Regions from separate parts of the Janthinobacterium paucivorans genome, predicted to be linked through region 2. Evidence: predicted binding sites of a transcription regulator. Region 2 holds the regulator's gene; each other region holds the start of a gene.
The links. Region 2 encodes FNR, which switches genes on or off when oxygen is low (the NO sensors DNR and NnrR bind a similar motif). Its sites were predicted from a motif close to TTGATNNNNATCAA; they were not measured.
Positions count from the first base shown of each region.

Region 1: a site for FNR is predicted at 3,415-3,428, ahead of ACQ4V8_RS15995 (XrtA system polysaccharide chain length determinant). Genes of this name have one in related genera too.
Region 3: a site for FNR is predicted at 3,434-3,447, ahead of ubiU (ubiquinone anaerobic biosynthesis protein UbiU). Genes of this name have one in related genera too.

Region 1 covers NZ_JBNYXR010000013.1:59,407-67,432, reverse strand. Annotated here, with positions in the region: gene ACQ4V8_RS16005 (TIGR03016 family PEP-CTERM system-associated outer membrane protein) at 1-812, opposite strand, end outside; gene ACQ4V8_RS16000 (XrtA-associated tyrosine autokinase) at 796-1,725, opposite strand; gene ACQ4V8_RS15995 (XrtA system polysaccharide chain length determinant) at 1,746-3,275, opposite strand; gene ACQ4V8_RS15990 (XrtA/PEP-CTERM system exopolysaccharide export protein) at 3,528-4,151, shown strand; gene ACQ4V8_RS15985 (N-acyl amino acid synthase FeeM domain-containing protein) at 4,344-5,090, shown strand; gene ACQ4V8_RS15980 (S1 family peptidase) at 5,094-5,876, opposite strand; gene ACQ4V8_RS15975 (hypothetical protein) at 5,873-8,026, opposite strand, start outside.
Region 2 covers NZ_JBNYXR010000011.1:114,137-122,162, forward strand. Annotated here, with positions in the region: gene ACQ4V8_RS14710 (response regulator) at 1-1,709, opposite strand, end outside; gene fnr (fumarate/nitrate reduction transcriptional regulator Fnr) at 1,949-2,707, shown strand; gene ACQ4V8_RS14720 (FixH family protein) at 2,833-3,357, opposite strand; gene ccoG (cytochrome c oxidase accessory protein CcoG) at 3,505-4,890, opposite strand; gene ccoP (cytochrome-c oxidase, cbb3-type subunit III) at 4,890-5,810, opposite strand; gene ACQ4V8_RS14735 (cbb3-type cytochrome oxidase subunit 3) at 5,803-6,015, opposite strand; gene ccoO (cytochrome-c oxidase, cbb3-type subunit II) at 6,017-6,631, opposite strand; gene ccoN (cytochrome-c oxidase, cbb3-type subunit I) at 6,647-8,026, opposite strand, start outside.
Region 3 covers NZ_JBNYXR010000010.1:5,514-13,539, reverse strand. Annotated here, with positions in the region: gene ACQ4V8_RS13485 (TolC family protein) at 1-143, opposite strand, end outside; gene ACQ4V8_RS13480 (heavy-metal-associated domain-containing protein) at 445-708, shown strand; gene ubiT (ubiquinone anaerobic biosynthesis accessory factor UbiT) at 753-1,301, opposite strand; gene ubiV (ubiquinone anaerobic biosynthesis protein UbiV) at 1,322-2,218, opposite strand; gene ubiU (ubiquinone anaerobic biosynthesis protein UbiU) at 2,334-3,371, opposite strand; gene ACQ4V8_RS13460 (hypothetical protein) at 3,532-3,759, shown strand; gene ACQ4V8_RS13455 (ribonucleoside triphosphate reductase) at 4,047-5,795, shown strand; gene nrdD (anaerobic ribonucleoside-triphosphate reductase) at 5,792-5,992, shown strand; gene ACQ4V8_RS13445 (anaerobic ribonucleoside-triphosphate reductase activating protein) at 5,982-6,689, shown strand; gene ACQ4V8_RS13440 (Pls/PosA family non-ribosomal peptide synthetase) at 6,838-8,026, shown strand, end outside.

The DNA.
Region 1 (8,026 bases), on a different contig from region 2:
AGGCTGGTGCGCGGTGAAGGCGTCCACACGCCGCCCAACGACCAGAAACGGCCTTCCGGTGCCTTGCCGCTGCGCGCGATATAGCCTTCCTTTTCCATGCCGCCGCTGGCCGTGGTCGCCCATTTTCTGCTCAACGTGTAACGCAAACCCAGGCTGCTGCGCTGCATGCGCACCGGCGCCAGCTTGCTGTCCTGCGTGCGGCGCACGTTGTGGCTGGCGTTCCAGCCCCAGCCCATGCTGTGCGGCTCGCCGCTGAGCTGCAATTGCAGCTCGTCACTGTGTACGGACTGCAATTCGCCGCCACTGTTGAATGTATTGCGCGTGTAGCGCAGTTCGGCCGTGGCCAGGCCGCGGAAGCGGTGCCGCAAATAGGGGCTGATGCCGGTGGTGCGCACGGTGCCGGTATTGTTTGTGTCGGGCAGCGCGTTTATCAGTTGCGGGCCGAATGGCGAGAGGTTCTGCCGGCTGACGCTGGCGTTGGCATCGATGAAGAACCAGTCCTTGGCCAGCTCGGCATCGGCCGCGGCATGCAGCGCGTGATTGTCGCTATTGCCGCGTTGCCCCGAGAGCAACTTATGCCAGCTGTAATCGAGATCGACGCGCAGGCGCGGGCCCGTGCCGATGAGGGCGATGGCGGGCGCGATTTCCGTGATGAAATCAGCTTGCGCCTGGCCTGGCGGCGCGCGCAGCGCATTGTCGGTGTAGCTTACACGCAGGCGCTGCGAGGGTTTCACCAGCCAGTCGACCGCTAAGGCCGGCACGGACAGCAGCAACGATAGCAAGGGCAGCCAGCGGCTAGTCGTAATGGCCATAGCCGTAGTAGTTGTTGCCGGGGAACGATTTGGTTTTGTTATAGATTAAATGTATGTGTTCGCACGAATCGATCTGGCGCAGCGCTTCCTTGACGGCGTGCTGGGTCGTCGTTTCCGCCTCGACGACCATCACCACTTGGCCCATCTGCCCCACCAGCGCGTGCGCTTCGCTGGTGATCAGCAAGGGCGGCGAGTCGAAGACGACGACGCGATCGGCGTAGCGGCTGGCGATCTCGGCCAGCAGCCGGCTCATGGCCCGGCTGGCCAGCAATTCTGTCGCGTGCTTGTTGCTGCGCCCGGCGGGCAGGATGCTGAGGTTGGCGACATTGCTTTTCAGGATCACGTCTGCCATCGCCAGTTGCGGGTCGAGCAGTACGTCCATCAGCCCCGGTTCGGGCGGCAGACCCAGCACTTTCAGCACCGACGGGCGCGCCACGTCGGCATCGACCAGCAGCACCGTGATATCCATTTCCATGGCGATACTCATGGCCAGGTTAATGGCGCAATACGTCTTGCCTTCGCCGGGCATGGCGCTCGTGACGACGATCAAGTTGCCGTGGCGGATGGCCTCGGCGCCGCTGGCGCGCGCCTGGCGCAGCAGCGGGCGCTTGATGATACGGAAATCTTCGGCCACCGAACTGCGTCCGCCTTCCTGCGTAAGCATGCCTTGCTCCGCCAGTCGGGTCAGATTCAGGCTGCGGTACTGCGGATTGCCGGCCGCTGCCGCGATGTCTGCACAATCAGCGCTATCTGTGCTGTCTGTGCTGTCTGTGTTAGCCTTGCCCTCCACGCTGGCCGCGCCCTCCACGCCATCGGCACTGTTCGCCATATACGGCACGGGGACTTCGGCCACGCCCAGGATGCTGGGTGCCTGCCTGCCGCCATCCTTGCTGCTGCGCTCCTTGCTGGTCATCGTCGCTCCCGTGGCGTGGTCTAGAATTTGAGCAGCGCGGCCGTCATGACGCCGCCGTACAGCAGCAACAGGCTGCCCAGGCAGGCGCTAAAGGCATAGCGCGCGCGGCGGCGGCGCACTTGCTGCAACGGCGTCCAGTTCATCGATACCGTGCCCAGCACGTTCAAGCCCGTGGCATCGCGCAGTTCGGCGGGACTGAGAAAGGTGGGGCGTACCTGGCTGATCAAGAGGGCCGTGGCGATGCCGGTCACCAGGGCTGCGCCCAGCGCCGCACTGAACAGCAGCGGACGGTTCGGGCCGACGGGCGCATATTGCACCGTGGGCGGGTCGATGATCTTGAAGGCCATCATCTCGGTGTTGGAACTGAGTTCGCCCGAGAGTTTCGCCGCTTCGCGCCGGCCAATCAGCTTTTCGTAGTTTTCCTTGTTGATGATGTAGTCGCGGTTTAGCTGCGCCAGCTGCGATTCCACCTCGGGCACGGCGTTGCTTTTTGCCAGCAGACGCTCATTGCGCGTGTTGTATTCCTGCACGCGGGCGCGGATGGCGGCCACCTTGGCGTCCGCCTCCGTCAGCGCCACCTTCAGTTGCTGCAGCATGGGGCTGTAGTTCTTGCCCGGGTCGCCGGACGCCGTTTTCAGCTTGCTTTCCTCGATCTTGCGCTCTTCCAGTTGGGCAATGAGGCGCTTCGAGGCGATAATGTCGGGATGCAATTCCGTAAATTGCATGCGCAAGCTGTCGAGGTTCTTGTTGAGTGAGGCGATGCGCTCGTCGAGTTCCGGATGCGTGATAGCCGACGCGTTCGGCTCAAGGTCGAGCACCGGCTCGTCGCCCTCGATCTGGCTGAGGATGGCCTTGCGCGCCTGTTCTGCCTCGAGCAGCTCCAGCTTGGCAGTGTTCAGGCTATCGGACGACATCAGCAACTGGCTGCCATAGTCGATGCCCTGGCGCGGCAGCAGCAACTGGTTGCGGATCTTGAATTCCTTCACCAGGTTTTCAGCCGCGCTGAGCTTGTCCTCGTAATTCTTGATTTGCTCGTCGATAAATTGCACGGCTTTCTGCGAATCGCCCTTTTTGCCCTGGAAACTGCCTTCGACAAAGATGGTCAGCAGGCTTTGCACCACGTCGCGCACCAGCTTCGGGTCGCGTCCGCTATAGCTGATGGTGTAGATATCGTAGGCATTGGTGCCGCTGATCTTGATGCGGCTCATCAGTTCGTCGAGCCGGGATTCGTGTTCGCGCACGGTCTTCGTCCCCAGGTCGAGGTCGACCATGCGCATCACGCGCTCCACGTTCGGGCGGCTGAGCAGGGTGCGGCTCATGATGGCCACCTGCTGTTCCGTGTTCGGCACGCTGGTCATGCCCGCCAGCAGCGGCTTGAGGATGGTTTGCGTATCGACAAACACGCGCGCCGACGTTTGGAAGTCGTCGGGCAGGCTGATGATCTTGATGAAGCCGCCGATGGCCACCAGCCACGCCACCAGCACGGCATGCCAGCGGTATTTCCAGATGCCTTTCAGGCTGGAAAGCAGCTGCTGTATCAATTCCTCCATGTCGCTTCCTTCCGGTGACGGTGCTGCACGCTCGATGTCCGAGCGGCACGAACAATGGCGTCTTGCAAGAAATGCTTGCCCGTTGAGTAAGCAAAGTATAGGACCCCCACGCAGCAAGATTTCCTCAGATGATTGCTTCTTGATACGCCTCAAGGTTCGCTTGCCGGGTTTTAATAATCATAGGAAGTTCGCGGCCCAGACTGGTTCTGCGGGGCCGGACATGGACGCGCCATCGAATCGAGGAGGCCCCGCATGAATCGCTTACGCCGTGCATTTGTATGCCACACGCTGGTCTTGGCGGGCGCCGCCGGCATGCTGGGGGGCTGCCGCACACGCTATGCACTGGCACCGGCCGACGACAGCGCCCCCATGCACGACTACCTGATCGGCCCGGGCGACACCGTCAACATCATTGTCTGGCGCAATCCGGAAGTGTCGCTGACGGTGGCCGTGCGGCCGGACGGCAAGATCACCACCCCGCTGGTGGAGGATTTGCCTGCCAGCGGCAGGACTTCGACCCAACTGGCGCGCGACATTGAACAAGCGTTGAGCAAGTTCATCCAGCAACCGGTGGTGACGGTCATCGTCACCAATTTTTCGGGCCCGTACGGCGAACAGATCCGGGTCATCGGCGAGGCAGCCAAGCCGCAGGCGCTGCCTTACCGCCTGGGCATGTCGCTCATGGACGTGCTCATCGCCGTCGGCGGCATCACCGACTTTGCCGCCGGCAACAAGGCCAGCATCATCCGCATGCGCGATGGCAGACAGCAGCAGCTCGGTGTGCGTCTGGACGACCTGCTCAAGGATGGGGATATTTCCGCCAACGTCATGATGCGCCCGGGCGACGTGCTGTTGATACCGGAGAGTTTTTTTTAAGCGTGAGCTCAACAACGCTAAAACAGTCATGATATTCGTGCTTTTCGGCAAATTTCAGCGCGCCCTAATGACGCCTAAAGGTCAATTCTTTTGCTTTTTTAACTGATGCTGGGAACTTTTTAAGTTTTTATCTTGTCACAAGGCATAGGCCCCCAATCCATCCCGATGGTTGCCGATGAACGTGAGGACAAGATGAGCTTTGAAGATGAACCCATTATTTCCTTCGACACGCCAGGTACTTTCAGTGACCTGGTGGTGGGCGAAGGCAAGATCGACCCGGCCATGGAGCACGAGCTCGACCTGCAGCGCTTTCATATTCGCATGGCCAATTCGCGTGGTCGGCGCGAGGCGGCCAGTTTGCTGATCCGCAAGATGTATGGCTGGCGCGGCTATGCCGTCAATCCCGGCACCGCGCATGTGCTCAATAAAATCACCCTGTTTGCAGAAACGGCAGGCGCCACCGTCGGTACCATGACTTTGTGCCTGGACAATGACGAGACGGGCTTGCCCGCCGATGAAAACTTCCGCGACAAGCTAGACGTGCTGCGTGAGGAAGGCCGGCGCCTGTGCGAACCGTCGCGCCTGGCCATCGACAAGGGCGTGAGCAAGCGTGTGTTTGCGGCGCTGATCCATATTTCTTATATCTACGCCCATAATATTCACGGTTTTACCGATTATGTGATCGAAGTCAATCCGCGCCATGTGGTGTTTTACAAGCGCATGCTCGGTTTCAACGATTTTGGCGGCGAACGAGAGTGCACGCGCGTGGGCGCGCCGGCCGTGCTGCTGCGCCTGAACCTCGACTATATGCGAGCCCAGATCGACAAATACGGCGGCATGATGGAGCAGCACGGAGGGGAACGCTCGTTTTACCCCTATTTCTTTCCGACATGGGATGAGCCTGGCATGACCGAGCGGCTGCGACAGGGACGCACCTGAGGGTCATTTTTCTTTCAGCAAGATCGATTGCATATGGCTGCCCGGAATCGCATAGCTGATGCCGCTCGGCGCGCTGATGGCGGCCTCTTTCAAACCTTTGAGATAGACCATATTGACGATGCCGTAGACGATGCCGGTCTCGGGGTCGTACAGGGGGCTGCCGCTGCTGCCCGGATATGCCGTTGCGTCCAGTTGGAACACGATGTACGGTGCTTTTTTCAGTTGCGCCAGGCGCCGCAGGTCCAGGCGCTGTGCATTTTCGCTCGGTATGACCACCGGCGTCAGCGACGATATGATGGCGCGGTGCGTCACGTGATATAAGCCCAGTAAGGTAGCCAGCGGAAAGCCGGTAAAGGCCATGGCTTGGCCTTCGCGCACGGTGGCCGCGTCGCCCAATGTCAGGGCGGGCAGTGGCGCGCCCGTGAAGCGCAGCAAGGCCAGGTCGTGCTCCGCGTCCAGCGCCTGTACCTTGGCGTGGCGAAATTGCGCCGTCTGACCCTGGCCCGTGAGTATGCCGATGACTTCGCCGGGATTGGCGTCGAGCATGTTCTCGATGACATGGGCGCAAGTAAGCACGCTCAAGCCGTCGCCTGCCACGAAGCCTGTGCCGACGAAACGCATGGGCGGCGTGCGCGTCTTTTCCAGGCTGGCCACGCCGACGATGGACGGTTTCACGCGCGTAACGACTTGCGCCAGGGTGTCGTCGGCGCGGCAGGGCGTGGAGACCCAAGCCAGGACGAGGCACGATAGCAGGGCAAAGAAAAATGTGTATGGCAGGGCTTTCATGGCGGCTCACTTTCAGCGGCAAGCGGTGGCGGGGGCTGCAGCAAGGCACACAGCAGCATCAGATAGAACAGCACGGCGATGCGCGGTACGTCGAGCAGGCTGTCGAACAGGCCGACGACGAGAAAGCCCAACAGGGCGGCGACGCAGGCCAGCGCGCCCTGGCCGGTCTGCGCCCGTACGCCCTGGCGCAGCAGGCGCAGACCGGCCAGGGCCAGCAGGACCAGCATGGATAGTGCGCCGCACCAGCCCGTTTCCACCACTAAGTGTAGCGCCAGGCTCTTGATATGCCACGGCAAGTGATGATGGTCGCTGCTGAAAAACCAGTAATTGTTGGCCTGCGCAAAGTCGCCGTTGGCGATCAATTCCTCACCGCCGGGCGCGCGCAGGCTCAGATTGTCGATGTCGATCACGGACGACGTGGCCGTGCCGCTGGCGGCCAGTTCCAGCTGCACGGGCGGGCGCAGCAGCCAGGCGCCGGCGCCCAGCGAGCCGCTGTCGAATGGCACTTCGTAGTGCTGCCACGCGTTGACCCGAGCGTTGGGCTGTGGCAGGCGCAGTCGCAGCGCGATAGGCGCGCAGTTTTGTGCATACAGCAATTGTCTCTGACACAGGTGCACCAGCAGCAAGGGCATGGCGCCGGTTCGGCGCGCGTCGAGCGCCAGGGTGTAGCGCGTGGCAGGCTGCACGGGCAGGCGTTGCAACAGGCGCAGCAATTCGCCATAGCCGGCGCTGTAGCCGGGACTGGCCAGACGCACATAATAGTTACCAGGCGCGCTGTTTTGCGGCGCATACGCGATGCTGGCCGGCACTTCGCGCGCGGGATTATGCCAGTAATACGTGGCAGGAAAGCTGCCCATGCCCATGCCAAACAGCTGATCTTCCCAGTCGGACGGCTGCATGGCCAGTACTTGCCGCCAATGGCGCAAGCGGCCTTGCATGTCGAAGGCGGTGTTGGCAAAACGTTCGGTGGCGTAATAGCTGGCCGAGATGGGAATGGCCAGCAGCAGTACGATGGCCCCCGCGCCCGCCATGCTCAGGCTGGTGCGATCGAGCCGCCACAGTGGTGGATGCAAGCGTCCATTGCACAGCATCAGCATGGCCAACAGGACGACCAGCCCGGCTGGCGCCAAGGCGCGAGCGCCGGCCCAGTGCCAGCCTATCCAGACGACATTGCACGCCAGCATGGTCCATGCCATCATCGCCAGGCTCAGCCTGGCTGGCTGGCTGGCATCGCTGCTGCACGGCCCCACAGGGCCGGGCAGCAGCACGACCGCCAGCAGCACGGCGGCCAGCGAAAAGAGGAAATACGGACCTTTCAGCAAGCCGCTTGCCTGCTGGCCTTCCCCTAGCGGCCACCAGCTGGCCAGCAGCCCCTGCAAGCATAGCGCGCACAGCACGCTGGCCGGCGCCAGGCGCCATGGCAAGGGCCGCGCTGCCAGCACGAAACTGGCCGCGAGCAGCAGCACGGCGGCGAGCAAACCCCGGTAGCCGGCCACGCTGAACATGTATACAAGCAGGACGCTGCCCAGGCCGGCTAACAGCAGCCTTAGCATGATGCCACGCACGGCTAGCCAGCGAGCCTGTTGCCGCGCCGCGCCGGAGGCTACGCGCAAGGTTTGCCAGGAGGCCAGCAGCAAGAGCGCTGCCAAGGCCGCTGCAAGGGCTGCATACAGGCCGCGTGAAAAGGTGGCGCATGCCGCGTGCAGGGCCAATGCCAGCAGTAGCAAGGCCAGCGCCGCCTGCCAGCGGCTGCGCGCGCGCGCCAGCCACAGTCCCGCAAATGGCAGGCTCAGGGCCAGATAGCCATCCAGCGCGGCGCCGCCCGTGTGCATGGCGGAAAACGGCGCCGTGATGCGGTAGTCGCTGGACAGGTTCATCAAGCCGGGAAACACGGCCCTTTCCCACAGCGCGAACAGCGACACCATGGCCAGCCCGGCCAGCATGCCCGGCAGCGCGTAGCGGCGCAGGGCGGACGCGTCGCCATCGCGCAGTAACAGCGGCAACAGCAGCATGCTCCAGGCCCAGGCCTTGCCCAGTCGCAAGCTGTTGTAAGGGCTCAGGTAATTATCCCAGGCATACACGTCCAGGGACGGCAGCGGCAGGACGCCGCGCAGCAGCGCTGCCAGCCACGCCAGGGTGCACAGCAGCAG
Region 2 (8,026 bases):
CCGAAGCGCCGCGTGATGCTCTGGTCACCCTGTGAAAACGCGGCAAACAGCTGCTGTTGCTGCAGTTCCGTCATGCCGATGCCCGTGTCGCGCACTTCGAAGCGCAGCCAGGCGCGCCCTTTCCCGCTTTCGGCTTTGCTGACGGCCACCACCACTTCGCCGTTCTCGGTAAACTTGATGGCGTTGCCAGCGAGGTTGACGAGGATTTGTAGCAGGCGCTGGGCGTCGCCTACCAGGCACCGCGGCACGTCGGGCTCGACGGCGATGGCCAGTTCCAGCTCCTTTTTACCCGCATTCATGGTCATCGTCGTGGCCAGGGAATTCATGACTTCATCGAGGTCGAACTCGACGGGCGACAATTCCATGCGACGCGCTTCGATCTTCGAATAATCGAGCACGTCGTTGAGGATGCCCAGCAGTGATTGGCCCGCCACGCGCACCATGGTCAAATACTTGCGCTGTTCCGTGTCGAGCTTGGTATTTCCCAGCAGGTACACCATGCCCAGCACGGCATTGAGGGGTGTGCGGATTTCATGACTCATATTGGCTACGAAGTCGCTCTTTGCGCGGTTGGCCGCCTCGGCCCGGTCGCGCTCCTGTTCCAACTCCTCCGCGCGTGCTTCGAGCTCTTGCTGCAGGCGATCGCGTTCGCTCATTAGGTCGTTGAACGCTTCCGTCAGTTCGCCGATCTCGTCGCGCTGCCGCACCGGTACCGGGCTGAAACGACTACCGCTAGTGCGCAGCGCTTGCAGGGTGTCGCGCAGGCGTACCAGCGGCGACAGCAGGCGCACGGTAAGCCAGCCCAGAACAAAAGCGGCCAGCAGCGAAGCGAGGATACCCCACAGCACCAGCCGGTACAGCACACCATCGAACGGCTCGAAGGCATCATCGACGGGCAGCGAGGTAGCCAGCAGCCAGTTCACCGATTTCAGGCGCTTGAAGCTGTTGACGGCCGTGATGCCGCGGCTGTCGGTGCTGATCATGCTGCCTTCGCCATCTTGTTTCAGCAGCGCGGTGGTCGCCAGATTGGTGTCCGGCTGGCGCGGCTGCAGCAAACGGCTGGGGTCGGGGTGCAGCACGTAGCGCGGCACGGCGCCGCGCGTGAGAATCGAGTAATAGCCGTTCTTGCCGATTTTTTCCGAGCGCAGGCGCCCCAGCAGGTTGTCCTTGTACAAACGCAGCACGCCGACCACCATGCCGGCCACCTGGCCATCGGCGGCCATGACGGGTGCGACCATTTGCACGATGGGCATGCCGCTCGACTTGCTCAGCATTGGCTCGGTGATCATGGGTAGGCGCGTGCGCAGGACGGTCTGGAAATACTCGCGCTCGGTGACGTTGATGCCTGCACGCCCCTTGACGAGCGGCATGTCGGCCACGATGGCGCCTTGCGCGTCGAGCACCAGTACATCGTCGAACAGGACTAGCATCGAGCGCCGCGTATAGTATTGGCGCAATTGGGCGGGCTGTGCGATCAATTCCGGCGGCTGCTGCCTGGCCGTCAGGGTGACAATCTGCAGCAGCATGCCCAGCTTGTCGTCGAGCTCGGCAGCGGTACGCGTGATCAGCGAGTATTGCTGGCCCAGCAGTACTTGGCTGAAGTCGTCGCGCATGTGCTGCACCTGGATCATGGTGACCAGCGCGATCATGGCGATCGAGGTCAGGCTGGTGGCCAGGGCGACTTTTGCTTTAATGCCGAGAGGCTTCATGATGTCCTTTTGAGTACCGGGCGGCACAGACGGCAGATAACGCCTTCAAGAATTCTCCTATCAATACATTAACTTTGCAAGCGGCGCTGAGTAAATTGCCCTCCCCGTATGGGCTTTTGACGATGTTGCCATATAATTAAAGGATGGACGTCGTTTATTCACCGAAATTACGCTGAAATTGGCACACGGCAACTCTGTATGCAGTAAACTTGTCATTGCATTTTCTAAAAGGTACCGACATGACTGAAGCGCTCCTCACTCTCACCTTGCCCGCAGTGAACGTGGAAGCATTGCGTGCGCGATGTTCGACTTGCAGCATGCATCAATTGTGCCTGCCGATGGGTCTCGATGTGGGCGACATGGACAGGCTAGACCAGATCATCGGCCGTCGTCGCAAGATTGTGCGTGGTGCCTCGCTGTTTCGCATCGGCGATTCGTTCCAGAACTTGTACGCGATTCGTCTGGGGCATTTCAAGACGTACCAGATCAATCCTGGCGGCGAAGAGCAAGTGACGGGTTTTCAGATGGCCGGCGAACTGCTGGGCATGGATGCCATCAGCGCCGACCGCCACCACTGTAATGCGGTGGCGCTGGAAGATAGTGAAGTGTGTGAAATTCCATTTTCCAGCCTGGAACAATTGCTGGGTAATATGCCAACCTTGCTGCGCCATTTCCATCGCATGATGAGTCAGGAAATCACGCGCGAGCAAAGTGTCATGCTGTTACTGGGCAATATGCAGGCGACCCAGCGTTTTGCCGCCTTTATCGTCAACCTGGCTTCGCGTTATGAAGCGCGCGGCTATTCGGCCAGCAAATTTCAGCTGCGCATGTCGCGCGAGGAAATTGGTAACTACCTGGGGTTGACCATCGAGAGCGTCAGCCGCTTATTGTCGAAGTTTAAGAAGGAAGGCTGGCTGCGCGTTTCCAACCGCGAGATCGAGATCTTGCAGCCGGCAATATTGAAGGCCATTACGGCCGGCACGGACGTCTGCAAATAATAGCACCGTCAAAACCTGCTGCGCGTCGCGCTTTGCGGCCTGCGATGCTCGCTGTGCTCTAGCACAGCTGCGCTCTTAGCCACAAATCACTGCCGCTCGCTACGGTTTTTTCCCGGCGCTGTACGTTATAGCTCTGCATCCGCCTGCAGCGCGATGCTGCGCTGCAGTGGCCAGGTCCAGATGCCGGACAGGCGCCACTCGCGTTTGTCGTTTTCCACCAGCACTTGCCAGCGGCTGCGCTCTAGCATCGGTAGCGCTACTGAGAAGTTGCCGGCCGCATCGGGCTGCACCAGTAGCTTGATATCTTTTTCCGGCAGGGTCGCATGCGCCAGGTGCAGCTGCAACGGACCCTGGTAAGCCTTGCCGACGCTGCGCACGGAACCACTGAGACGCGCCGACGCCACGTCATAGGACAGGCTGGTAGCCATCGCCAGCTTGCTGGCGACCGTATCGCGTCGCAAGTCCTGGTTGATGGCCTTACCTTGCTTGTAATAATCGCCCACCACCAGCGCATCGGGCTGCGTAAACGCGATATACGCCATGCAGCTGCCAACGACCATGGACAGGCCGGGACCTATCATCAGCAGCCAAGGCCAGCGATGCTTGTACCATGGTGCAACGGGTGCTTGCAGCTTGAGGCTGTCGGACATTTTGTTCTCCTTGAGGGCAGGCCCTTTGGGCCTGACCCCAGCTTTTGCTTCTGGGTTGAAAATAAAGTAAAGCTAACGCATGTTTGATGCTGGCCCAACGGCGAAATGCCGGGGTCAGACCCGAGGGATCTGACCCCAACATCAACCTTAGCGCGGCACGATGAATACCGCGCCTTCACGCACATGCAACGCTGGGTTGTCCAGCGAGTGCAATTCGATGGCAATCTTGTTCGAGCCCTTCTCGCCGACACCGTGCGGCACGCGCAGGCGGATGGGCCAGCCCAGCGTTTCCGTCGGCTGTAACGTCACCTCTTCGCGCGTCAGCAAGGTCAGGCCCGGCAAGCCGGAAACGCTGATTTTAAAATGCTGAGTTTGCTCCGAGGTATTCATGATTTGCAAGCGGTAAACGTTCTCGACCATGCCGTCTTCCACTTCGCGACCCATCGAACCGCGGTCGCGGATGACGTCCATTTTCAGGGGGGTGCGCAGGGCCAGTGAGGTACACACGGCGATGATGATCAGCCCCAGGATGGCGGTGTAGATCAGTACGCGCGGGCGCGTGGCGCGCTGGCGGATTTGCTGCGAACTGAAGTTGTTTTCCATCGCATGGTCGGTACTGTAGCGTACCAGTCCGCGCGGCCGGTCGACCTTATCCATCACGCTGTTGCAGGCATCGACGCAGGCGGCGCAGCCGATGCATTCATACTGCAGGCCGTTGCGAATATCGATGCCGGTCGGACACACTTGCACGCACAGGGTGCAGTCGATGCAGTCGCCCAGCTTGTCGTTGTTGCCGGCCTTCTTGCTCATGGCACCACGCGGTTCGCCGCGTTTGGCATCGTAGGTGATGATCAGGGTATCCTGGTCGAACATGGCGCTCTGGAAGCGCGCGTAGGGGCACATGTATTTGCACACCTGCTCGCGCAGCCAGCCCGCGTTGCCGTAGGTTGCCAGGCTGTAGAACAAGACCCAGAACCATTCCCAGGGACCGAAATCGAGGGTGATCACCTCGTGCGCCAGTTCCTTGATCGGCGTGAAATAGCCGACAAAAGTAAAGCCCGTCCACAGGGCGATGGCGCCCCACACCAAGTGCTTGGCCGTCTTCTTGACAACCTTGCGCACGGAGGGGCCTTGCTTGTCGAGGGCCATGCGCGCGCTGCGCGTGCCCTCGATTTTGCGTTCGACCCACAAGAAGATTTCCGTGTAGACCGTTTGCGGGCAAGAGAAGCCGCACCATACCCGCCCGGCGAGGGCTGTGACAAGGAACAAGGAATACGCACAGATGATCAGCAGGGCCGCCAGATAGATGAAATCCTGGGGCCACAGCACGACGCCAAAAATGTAGAACTTGCGCGTGGTCAAATCGAACAGCAGGGCTTGCCTGCCACTCCAGGTCAACCATGGCAAGCCGTAGAACGCCAGCTGGGTAAGCCAGACACATACCCAGCGCCAGGTAGCGTAGCGTCCTTTGGCCTCGCGAGGGTAGATTTGCTCGCGGGCCGCATACATCTTGATGACTTGAGGGTCTGACATTATTTCACGGGTGTCTGTGGATTCGACAGGCTCCAGACGTACGCCGACAGTACGTGCACTTTCGATTCCCCAAGGAAATCGTTGAAGGCCGGCATGGCGTTATTGCGCCCCTTGCGGATGGTTTCCATGATGGTATCGGCGCTGCCGCCGTACAGCCAGATCTTGTCCGTCAGGTTAGGCGAACCCAGCATCTGGTTGCCCTTCGCATCGGCACCATGGCAAGCCATGCAGGCGCCGAACTTGGCCTTGCCCAATACCGACTTTACCGGGTCCGAGGTCGAACCGGACAGGCTCAGCACATAATGGGCCACGTTCTCGACATCCTTTTCGGAGCCCAGGGCGGCACCCATCGGTGGCATCTGCCCATTGCGGCCGTGCATGATGGTCGTCTTGATGACGTCAGGTTCGCCGCCATACAGCCAATCCTTGTCAGTCAGGTTAGGGAAGCCCTTGTTGCCGCGTGCATCCGAACCGTGGCATTGCGCGCAGTAGGTCAGGAACAAACGCTGGCCGATGGCTTGCGCCTGCGGATCGGCGGCCACCGTCTTCAAGTCCTGGCTCAGGTACTTGTTGAACAGGGGACCGTAGTCGGCTTCCGCTTTCTTCAGCTCTTCCTCGTACTGGCCTGTCGATTTCCAGCCCAGGCTACCGGCATAGTTGCCCAGGCCCGGATACAGGAACAGATATGCCAGGGCGAAGACGATGGTGATGTAGAACAACCACATCCACCAGCGCGGCATCGGCGTATTGAGTTCCTTCAAGTCCTCGTCCCAGACGTGGCCCGTGGTGCCATCGGCAGGGGCACCGGCAGCCACTTTGACCTTCGACTGCGAGTACAGCAGCACGCCGCAGCCGATGATGCCCAGCAAGGACAATACGATGATGTAAATATTCCAGAAGCCATTGGTAAAGTCAGCCATGGTTGCGCTCCCCTTGTGCCGGCACGGGCATAGATACCGGCGCGGCCGGATAGTCGAGCGCTTCGTCGTCGAACGGCAGGTTCGCCGCCGCGTCAAAGTCGCTATTGCTGCGGCTGAAAGTCCACCACAGGATGCCTGCGAACGTCGTAAAGGAAACCACCGTCATGACGCTGCTGGCGCTGTCAAACAGGTTGTCGATTGCCATGCTAATTCCTTGTTTTAATTAATGTACCGAGGCCTTGCAGATAGGCGACCAGGGCGTCCTCTTCGGTCTTGTCCTGCAGCTGTGCCGGACCGGCCGTGATTTCTTCATCGCTGTATGGCTGGCCCAGGCGTTTCAGGGCGCGCATCTTCGGCATGATGTCGTCAGGCACCAGTTTGGTCTTCGCCAGCCATGGGTAGGCTGGCATGTTCGACTCGGGCACCACGTCGCGCGGGTTGTTCAAGTGCGTGCGGTGCCATTCATCGCTGTAGCGGGCACCCACGCGGGCCAGGTCCGGCCCCGTGCGCTTGGAACCCCACTGGAACGGACGGTCATACACGAACTCGCCAGCGACCGAATAATGGCCATAGCGTTCCGTTTCCGCGCGCAGCGGACGCACCATCTGCGAGTGGCAGTTGTAGCAGCCTTCGCGCACGTAAATGTCGCGGCCCGCCAGGCGTAGCGGCGAGTACGGCTTCAGGCCGGCGATCGGTTCCGTCGTGCTCTTCTGGAAGAACAGGGGAACGATCTCGACGGCGCCGCCGACGCTGATCACTAGCGTGACTAGGGCGATCAGCAGCCAGGGGTTTTTCTCAATCCATGCATGTGAAAATTTCATTTGCTTTCGCTCCTATCAGGCGTGCGCCGCGTTCAGTTCTGGAATGCGGGCGACGGGGAGTTTGCTGCCGCGCAAGGTCATCCAGGTGTTGTAGCCCATGATGCACATACCCGACAGGTACAGCAGGCCACCGCCCACGCGCACCACATAGTACGGATACGTTGCTTTCACGCTCTCGACAAAGGTGTAGGTCAGGGTGCCGTCCGGATTGACCGCACGCCACATCAGGCCCTGCATCACGCCGGCGATCCACATTGCCGCGATGTACAGCACGATGCCGATGGTAGCCACCCAGAAATGCACGTCGACCAGGCGCGTGCTATACATCTGCGTGCGGCCCGCCAGGCGTGGCAGCAGATAGTAGATCGAACCCATGGTGATGAAGCCCACCCAACCCAGGGCACCTCCATGCACGTGGGCAACGGTCCAGTCGGTATAGTGCGACAGCGAGTTGATGGTCTTGATCGACATCATCGGACCTTCGAAGGTGGCGATGCCGTAGAACGACAGCGAGACGATCATGAATTTCAGGATCGGATCGGTGCGCAGCTTGTGCCAGGCGCCCGACAGGGTCATGATGCCGTTGATCATGCCGCCCCAGCTTGGTGCCAGCAGGACCAGCGAGAAGACCATGCCGATCGATTGCGTCCAGTCAGGCAATGCCGTGTAGTGCAGGTGATGCGGGCCGGCCCACATGTAGGTGAAGATCAGCGCCCAGAAGTGGACGATGGACAGGCGGTACGAGTACACGGGGCGCTCGGCCTGTTTTGGAATGAAGTAGTAGACCATGCCCAGGTAGCCGGCGGTCAGGATGAAACCCACCGCGTTATGGCCGTACCACCACTGTATCATGGCGTCCTGCACGCCCGCATAGGCGGAATATGACTTCGTAAACGACGCTGGCATGACGGCGCCATTGACCACGTGCAAAATCGTCACGGCCAGGATGTAGGCACCGAAGAACCAGTTGGCCACGTAGATGTGCTTGACCTTGCGCTTGATCAAGGTACCAAAGAACACGATGGCGTAGGCGATCCAGACGACGGCGATCAGGATGGAAATGGGCCACTCCAGCTCGGCGTATTCCTTGCCGCGCGTCAGGCCCATGGGCAGGGTGACGACGGCGCACAGGATCACCGCTTGCCAGCCCCAGAACGTGAAGGCAGCCAGTTTGTCGGAAAACAGACGCACCTGGCAGGTGCGTTGTACGACGTAGTACGAGGTGGCGAACAGGCCGCAGATGCCGAAGGCGAAAATCACCGCATTCGTGTGCAGCGGACGCAAACGTCCGTATGTTAGCCACGGTATGTCGAGGTTCAGGGCAGGCCAGGCCAACTGAGCGGCGATGATAACGCCAACCAGCATGCCGATGATGCCCCATACCACAGTAGCGAC
Region 3 (8,026 bases), on a different contig from region 2:
ACGGTGCCCGAAACCTTTGCTGCTTGCTGCAGCGCTTCGTCAAAGCTCAACGGTGCGCCCGCTGGCAGCTGTGCCTGCGCGGGCATCGCCGCACCCAGCGCGCTGGCCAGCAATAATAATAAATGCCCTTGCAATATACCCATGTAGCGTCCAGTCAGTGAATGAGGGGAAAGCACGGGCTTGCCATGTTTATACTTTCACAATAACAATTATATCCACGGATGTCTATTGCAGCCTGCACTATTGCCTGATGTGGCTGGCACGCAAATCGCATCGAGTAGCGCAAGCGTGCATAAAAGGCAATATTTTTCAGGCTGCGCGAGAAGGCGTCAATTAATCAAGCTCAATAAAAACGCAAAAAGATTATAAATCTTGCGTGCGGCTCTGGACGGCATGTGCAGTCCTCGCCTACGCTGTTTATTTATTTAAAAACAAGAGGAAGCCATGCAGACAGCGCGCTTGAATATTATTGGTATGGATCACGAAGGCTGCGCCGACAGGCTGACGGGCGCGCTCGAAGCGGTCACGGGCGTGGCCACCGTGTGCGTCTCGCTGGCGCGCCAAGGCGCCACGGTACAATTTGACGAACGGCAAGCCACGCAAGAACGCCTGCTGGTGGCCATTAATGACGCCGGCTTCATGGCCGAGGCCTCCGATGAGAAACAACTGCCGTCCTGCAGCGGCGCCTGCGGCCAATGCCGTCACTGAACGCCGAGTCCAGCCTTTCTGCGCGCGCCTGCCCCCTTCTACGCTCAGCCTTCCCGTGCCGCCAGGTCGCACAGATACGCCAGCACGCGGCGCGGTTTCAGCGCCTGCAAGTCGAACGGCGGCAGCGCGATGGCGTCGAGCGTGTTCTTGAACAGCAGGCCCAGTTCGGTATCGCCTTCCAGGCTCAAGCGACGGCTGAAGAACAGGGTGTCCGGATCTTCCTGGCGCCGTGCCAGCAGCATCAGGTCATGCACGCTGGCGGCGATGCACAAGTGCGGCACGTCGGCATAACGTTCGGCCACGAACACTGTGCCCTGCCACTCGAAATCGAAGGCGATGCCCGCATCGAGCAAGCGCAGGCGCAGGCTGCGCCCTTCCAGGCTGCGCCGCACGTCGTCGGGCAATTGCGGTGCCAGCAAGCGATTCAACCCTTGCACGAACAGCCAGGAGGCGGGATACGGCGGTAGCTTGGACAGCAATTCGGCCAGCGGTTCGGGCAGCCGGTACGCGGGGTACGCGGCGGCAGGCTTGCTCGTCACGGGCTTGGCAGGGACCGGAACCGGGACCGGCAACCTTTCCAGTTGATCTTGCATGGTGCTTCCTTTCGATGCGTTCAATGAGCGGCGTGTAGTTCCATGCCGGGCTGACCGTGCCAATAGCCGTCGCAGGCGGCGGCCGGCTGGCAGGCAGCCAGCTGGGCCTGGGCGCCGACGCCGCTGACCTGGCCGCGGCGCGCCCGGTCGAAAATGGCGATGACTTGTTGCGTATGCATGGCCTGTGGGCTGATGCGCACCACCGCCACGCCCATGTCGCGCATGACGTCGAGTTCGCGCACCAGGTTATAGACCAGCGCCGACTGCGTCTGCGTGCCATTGAGCACGAGGAATGGCACCTCATCGCGCGTGCGCAGCAGCAGCCCGTCCGGCTCTTCCAGGCAGCTATAACCGCAATCGTCCTTCGGCAGGTTGCGGTTACGCGCCGTGAAGCAGCGCGCGGAAAACGCCAGCGGCATGCGGCCGTAGGCGAATACTTCCGTCTCCAGCCCTTGCGGTTTCTGGCGCTGCATCTCGGCCAGTGCCACCCGTCCCATTTCCAGCGGCATCACCCAGCGCCGCGCACCCAAGCGCGCCAGCAGTTGCAGGCTGGGGCCATTGAACAGGTTCAGGTGAGGGCCAGCGACAAAGGAGACATCCTTTTGCATGCAGTGCACAGCGCCCATGTCATTCGCCTCGACCGCATAGCGGCCATTGCCCGTGATGCGGCGCAGGATCGCCAGTTCGCTGCCCGCCTCGATCAGCGCTTGCGTCGACAACACCACTTCCTTGCCGCTTGCAGCAAGCATGTCGGCGATATCGAGCCAGTCGGCCAGGCGCAGCTCGTGCCTGCGCGAGCATACGGTTTCGCCCAGATACACGATATCGACGGCGCTGCCGGCGATCTGTTGGTAAAACTCGAAGACGGTGGCGCGCGGCCAGTAGTACAGCAAAGGGCCCAAAGAGAGTTTCAGCATGCCTTTTCCAGTATCTTTTAAGTTACAAAACCGTAGCGAGCGGCTCGCAGCGAGGCCGAGAAGCGCAGCCGTGCTTGAGCACGGGGCCGCGCCCCGGGATGCGCGGCAGGTTTTGCTATTTCCAGGAGCGATGGTAAGCGCCCAGAGTGTGCTGCTGACCCTCGGCCAGCTTGTCCATGGCCGCCATCCAGGCCGGCTTGACGGCGTAGCGCGGATGACCTTCTCGGCAGGCGTCAATCGCTTCACGCCACACGCGCGTCACCTGCGCCACGTAGGCGGGACTGCGCTGGCGCCCTTCGATTTTCACGGCACGCACGCCCATGGCGATCAGTTGCGGCAGCAGCGCCAGGGTATTCAAGCTGGCCGGCTCCTCGATCGCGTAATACACTTCGCCATTGACGTCGAAACGCCCCTTGCACAGAGTCGGATAGCTGGCGTTTTCAGCCGGTGCGTAGCGCTCGATCAGCACGCCGTTCAAGCGCGACTCCAGACCGTTCGGTGTTTCCAGCCAGCGCACGGCCTTCGCTGGCGAGCATACGCCGTGGGTGTTCGGCGCCTCGCCCGTCGCATACGACGACAGTGCGCAGCGCCCTTCGACCATGACGCACAAGCTGCCGAAGCCGAACACCTCGATCTCCACCGCGGTCTTGCTGATCAGTTGTTCCACCTGCGCCATCGACAGCACGCGCGGCAGCACGGCGCGGGAGATGCCGAAGTGTTCGTGATAGAAGTTGATGGCTTCATAATTCGTGGCCGAGCCCTGCACCGACAGGTGCAGGCGCAGCTGCGGCTGGTGCTGGGCGGCGTAGGCCATCAGACCTGGATCGGCGACGATTATGGCGTCGATGCCCGACGCGGCGGCGCGGTCGATGGCGCTGCGCCACACGGCCCAGTTATGCGCCTGCGGATAGGTATTTAGTGCCAGCAGCACCTTGCGTCCGTACTGGTGGGCGTAGCGCACCCCCTCGGCGATGGCCTTCTCGTCGAAGTTGAGGCCGGCGAAATTGCGCGCATTGGTGGCGTCGCGAAAGCCCAGATAAACGGTGTCGGCGCCATTATCGACGGCCGCTTTCAGGGCGGGCAAGCTGCCGGCAGGGCAAACCAGTTCCAATGGTCCGGCTACGCAGGGGGCGGTGGTTGCTTCAAGCATCATGCTGTTCTCAGTCCTGTATCGGCTCAGGTGCACACTATAGCCCCGCCCATGCTGCCCAGTCGTTGATGCAGGTGAAGGAATACATGCATGGCTGGCGCACCTTCAACTTGCTTGACCTGGCTGTAAAATGCCCATCTTTCCTCCTGTTTGAAGGCCCACCATGCCCCGCAAAGCGCTGCTGATTTTCCTGCTGACCGTGTTCGCGCGCCGCCAACGGCCGCAGTTGCAGCAGGTCGCCATCTTCGAGGCGCGCATGGCCAGCTGGAGCACCTATACGCCGCTGGAAATCTGCGCCCGGGTGCTGCCCACCTCTGTCACCAGCATCGCCGCCTTCTTTTGCGCGAGCTGGCTGGTCCTGCGCGAAACGCGCTGGAACAAAACCGCCTGAGGCGTAATGCCGTTCAGTTAGTGTGTTAGTGATGCTATTTTTAGCCCAAGAACCAGGACAGGGGTCGGACCCTGAGGGTCCGACCCCAGCTCTTTGCCTCTGGGGTTAGCGAATTTACTGGCGCTCATAAATCACGCCAAAATCCTTAACTGAACGGCATTACCGCCTGAGGTGGTTTTTTCACCTGGATCAAGGATACGCACAGCGCTTGCACGCCACCTTTGACATCACTACATTTAGTCGATAGTCTTCAAAAAACACCGTATGTTGTGTTTATTGGAGGTTCCATGGTGACAAATGCAGTTTCCCCCACACGCGGCCAGGTCGATGTCGCCGCGTCCATCAATGAATACCTGGAGCGGCGCGACTGGCGCGTCAACGCCAACGCTAACCAGGGATACTCCCTCGGTGGCCTGATCCTCAATGTGTCGGGCAAGGTCATCGCCAACTACTGGCTGGACCAGGTGTATCCGCCGGAAGTGGGCGCGGCGCACCGCGAAGCGGCGCTGCACATCCACGACCTCGACATGCTGGCCGGCTATTGCGCCGGCTGGTCGCTGCGTACACTGCTGCATGAAGGCTTGAACGGTGTACCAGGAAAAGTTGAGTCAGGCCCGCCGAAACACATGTCGAGCGCTGTCGGCCAGATCGTCAATTTCCTCGGCACCCTGCAAAACGAATGGGCCGGCGCGCAGGCGTTCAGCTCCTTCGACACCTATATGGCGCCCTACATCCGCAAGGACAGCCTGCGCTACGAAGACGTGCGCCAATGCATGCAGGAGCTGATCTTCAACCTCAACGTGCCATCGCGCTGGGGCACGCAGACGCCGTTTACCAACCTCACTTTTGACTGGGTTTGCCCGGACGACCTGCGCCAGCAGATTCCCGTCATCGCCGGCCAGGAGATGGACTTCAGCTATGGCGAGCTGCAGGCGGAGATGGACATGATCAACCGCGCGTATATCGAGATCATGATGGCGGGCGACGCCAAGGGCCGCGTCTTCACCTTTCCCATCCCCACCTATAACATTACCGAGGACTTCGACTGGCATAGCGAGAATGCCGAACGGCTGTTCGAGATGACGGCACGCTACGGCTTGCCCTACTTCCAGAATTTCATCAATTCGGAACTCAAGCCGAACATGATCCGCTCCATGTGCTGCCGATTGCAACTGGACTTGCGCGAGCTGCTTAAGCGGGGCAATGGCCTGTTCGGCTCCGCCGAGCAGACCGGTTCCCTGGGCGTGGTGACCATCAACTGCGCGCGCCTGGGCCACCTGTGGCGCGGCGATGAAGTGGCGCTGCTGGCTGACCTGGACCGCCTGCTGGAACTGGGCAAAGTCAGCCTGGAAATCAAGCGCCGCACCATCGAGGACCTGATGCAGCAAGGCTTGTTCCCCTACACGCAGCGCTACCTGGGCACCCTGCGCAACCACTTTTCCACGCTGGGGGTCAATGGCATCAACGAGATGATCCGCAATTTCAGCAGCGACGCGTATGACATCACGACGCCGCAAGGCCATGCGCTGGCCGTACGCCTGCTCGACCATGTGCGCGCCCGCATGGTGGCATTCCAGGAAGAGACGGGCCACATGTACAACCTGGAAGCGACACCGGCCGAGGGCACCACGTACCGCTTTGCCCGCGAAGACCGCAAACGCTATCCGGCCATCGTGCAGGCGGGCACGCCCGAGCAGCCGTATTACACGAACTCGTCGCAGCTGCCCGTGGGCTACACGGACGACCCGTTCGAGGCTTTGGCCATGCAGGACACACTGCAGCGCAAATATACGGGCGGCACGGTACTGCACCTGTACATGACGGAAGCGCTCTCGGACGCCAACGCCTGCCGCGAGCTGGTAAAGCGCGCCCTGAGCCGCTTTTCGCTGCCCTACATCACGCTCACGCCCACGTTTTCCATCTGCCCACGCCACGGCTACCTGGCCGGCAAACATACATTCTGCCCCACCTGCGACGCGGAGCTGATCGCCCGCAAGCAAGCCCACCCTGCTGCATCACTCGAGGAAACGCCATGAATACACGTCCCGACTTCACTCCCGCCATCAGCCTGCTCGACAGCGAACGCCAGCGCTGCGAAATCTGGACCCGGGTGATGGGCTATCACCGCCCCGTCGCCTCGTTCAACATCGGCAAGCAGGGCGAATTCCATGAGCGCCAGTATTTTACGCAAGCAAGCGCCCGGCTTGACCAGCCCGCCCGCGATGGCAGTTGAACTGAAAGTGGGGGGCCTCACGCCCTTTTCCGCCACCGACTATCCGGGCAAGCTGGCGGCCGTGGTCTTCGTGCAGGGCTGCCCCTGGCGTTGCCGCTATTGCCACAATCCCCATTTGCAGCGGCGCACGCCCGAGGGCGCCATGTCCTGGCGCGACGTGCTGGCTTGGCTGCGCCGCCGCGTCGGCCTGCTCGACGCCGTCGTCTTCAGCGGCGGCGAAGCGTGCATGGACCCGGGCCTGGCGCGCGCCATGCGTGACGTCAAGGCGCTCGGTTTCAACATCGGCCTGCACACGGCCTGCATTTATCCGCAGCGCCTGCAGGAAGTGCTGCCCCTGCTCGATTGGGTGGGCTTCGACATCAAGACGCCGTTTGCCCACTATCGTCTTGTGACGGGCGTAGCGGGCAGCGGTGATCCGGCGCGCGCCTGCCTGGACGCCATCCTTGCCAGCGGCGTCGCTTACGAATGCCGCACCACCGCCCACCCGGACTTGCTGCCCGATGCACAGTTGCTGGCCCTGGCCACCACCCTGGCCGCCAGAGGCGTCGACAACTACGTGCTGCAGCAGTTTCGCGCCGAAGGCTGTGCGGACGCGTCGCTGGCCAGCCGCCCCCTGCACGGCTATCCGGCGGCGAGCACTTTGGCGCACATCGGCGCCATGTTTGCGCGATTTACATTCCGTCATCATGGCAGTTGAGCCGATAAGCACATAATTTTGCAAAGTCCGGCAAAATTATGCTTTACACAACACCAAAATGCCTGGCGTACTGTAAGGTATCAACTGTGCTGCGCACCACGCGTAGCGCGTCAGATTCTTTACACCGCATCACAGATAAGCGTCATCCATGAACGAGTTCACCGCAGTCCAGCCAGGCATCCCTTCCACCCACGCCGACATTCTGTACGGCCCGCCGCGACCGGATCTGCTGCGCGAGGAAGTGCTGGCCGACCTGCTCGAGGCGACGGCCCGCCGCTGCCCCGCACAGATCGCCCTGATCGCCGGCGAGCGCCGCATCAGCTACGCCGAACTCGATGCACAGGCCGGCCTGGCCGCGTCGCGCCTGGTGACCGCTGGCGTCAAGCCCGGCGACATCGTGGGCCTGTGGCTGCCGCGCGGCCCCCATTTGCTGCTGATGCAGGCGGCCATCGCCAAGGCGGGCGCCGCCTGGCTGCCCGTCGACGAAGACACGCCAGTCGAGCGCCTGCAAGTATGCCTGGACGATGCCAATGGCGTTGGCGTCATCAGCTGCGCGCAGTTCGCGCCGCGCCTGTTTGATGCTGGCGTCCAGCGTCCCGTGTGGACGGCGGAAAGCCTGCTGGCGCCCATCATGCCGGGCGAACATCTGCCCACGCGCGGCAGCGTCCTGCCCGAACACCCGGCCTATGTGATCTACACGTCCGGCTCGACGGGCAAGCCCAAGGGCATATTGATCAATCAGCGCAGCATCTGCCACTTCCTGCGCAGCGAAAACGCCGTGCTGGAAGTGACGCAAGCCGACACCGTCTACCAGGGCTTTTCCGTCGCCTTCGACATGTCCTTCGAAGAAATCTGGATCGCCTACCTGGTGGGCGCCACCCTGTGGCTGGGGCCCAAGGATATCTCGGGTGACCCGGAAGCCTTGCCGCGCGCCCTGGCCGAAAACAAGGTCACCGTGCTGCACGCCGTGCCGACATTGCTGGCCCTGTTCGCCGAGGACGTGCCCAGTTTGCGCTTGATCAACCTGGGCGGCGAGATGTGCCCCGAGTCCTTGGTCGAGCGCTGGTCGCGCCCGGGCCGCGCCATGTTCAATACCTACGGCCCCACCGAGGCAACCGTATCGTGCAGCCTGGCGCGCCTGCGCCCCGGCGAACCCGTCACCATCGGCACGCCGCTGCCCAACTATGGCTTGCTGGTGCTGCAGGTGGCCGAGCCCGGTGAAAACCGTCGCTTGGCCCTGCTGGCGCGCGGCGAAACGGGAGAGCTGTGCATCATCGGCCCCGGCCTGGCCGAGGGTTACCTGGGCCGGCCCGACCTGACAGTGGAAAAATTTCTGC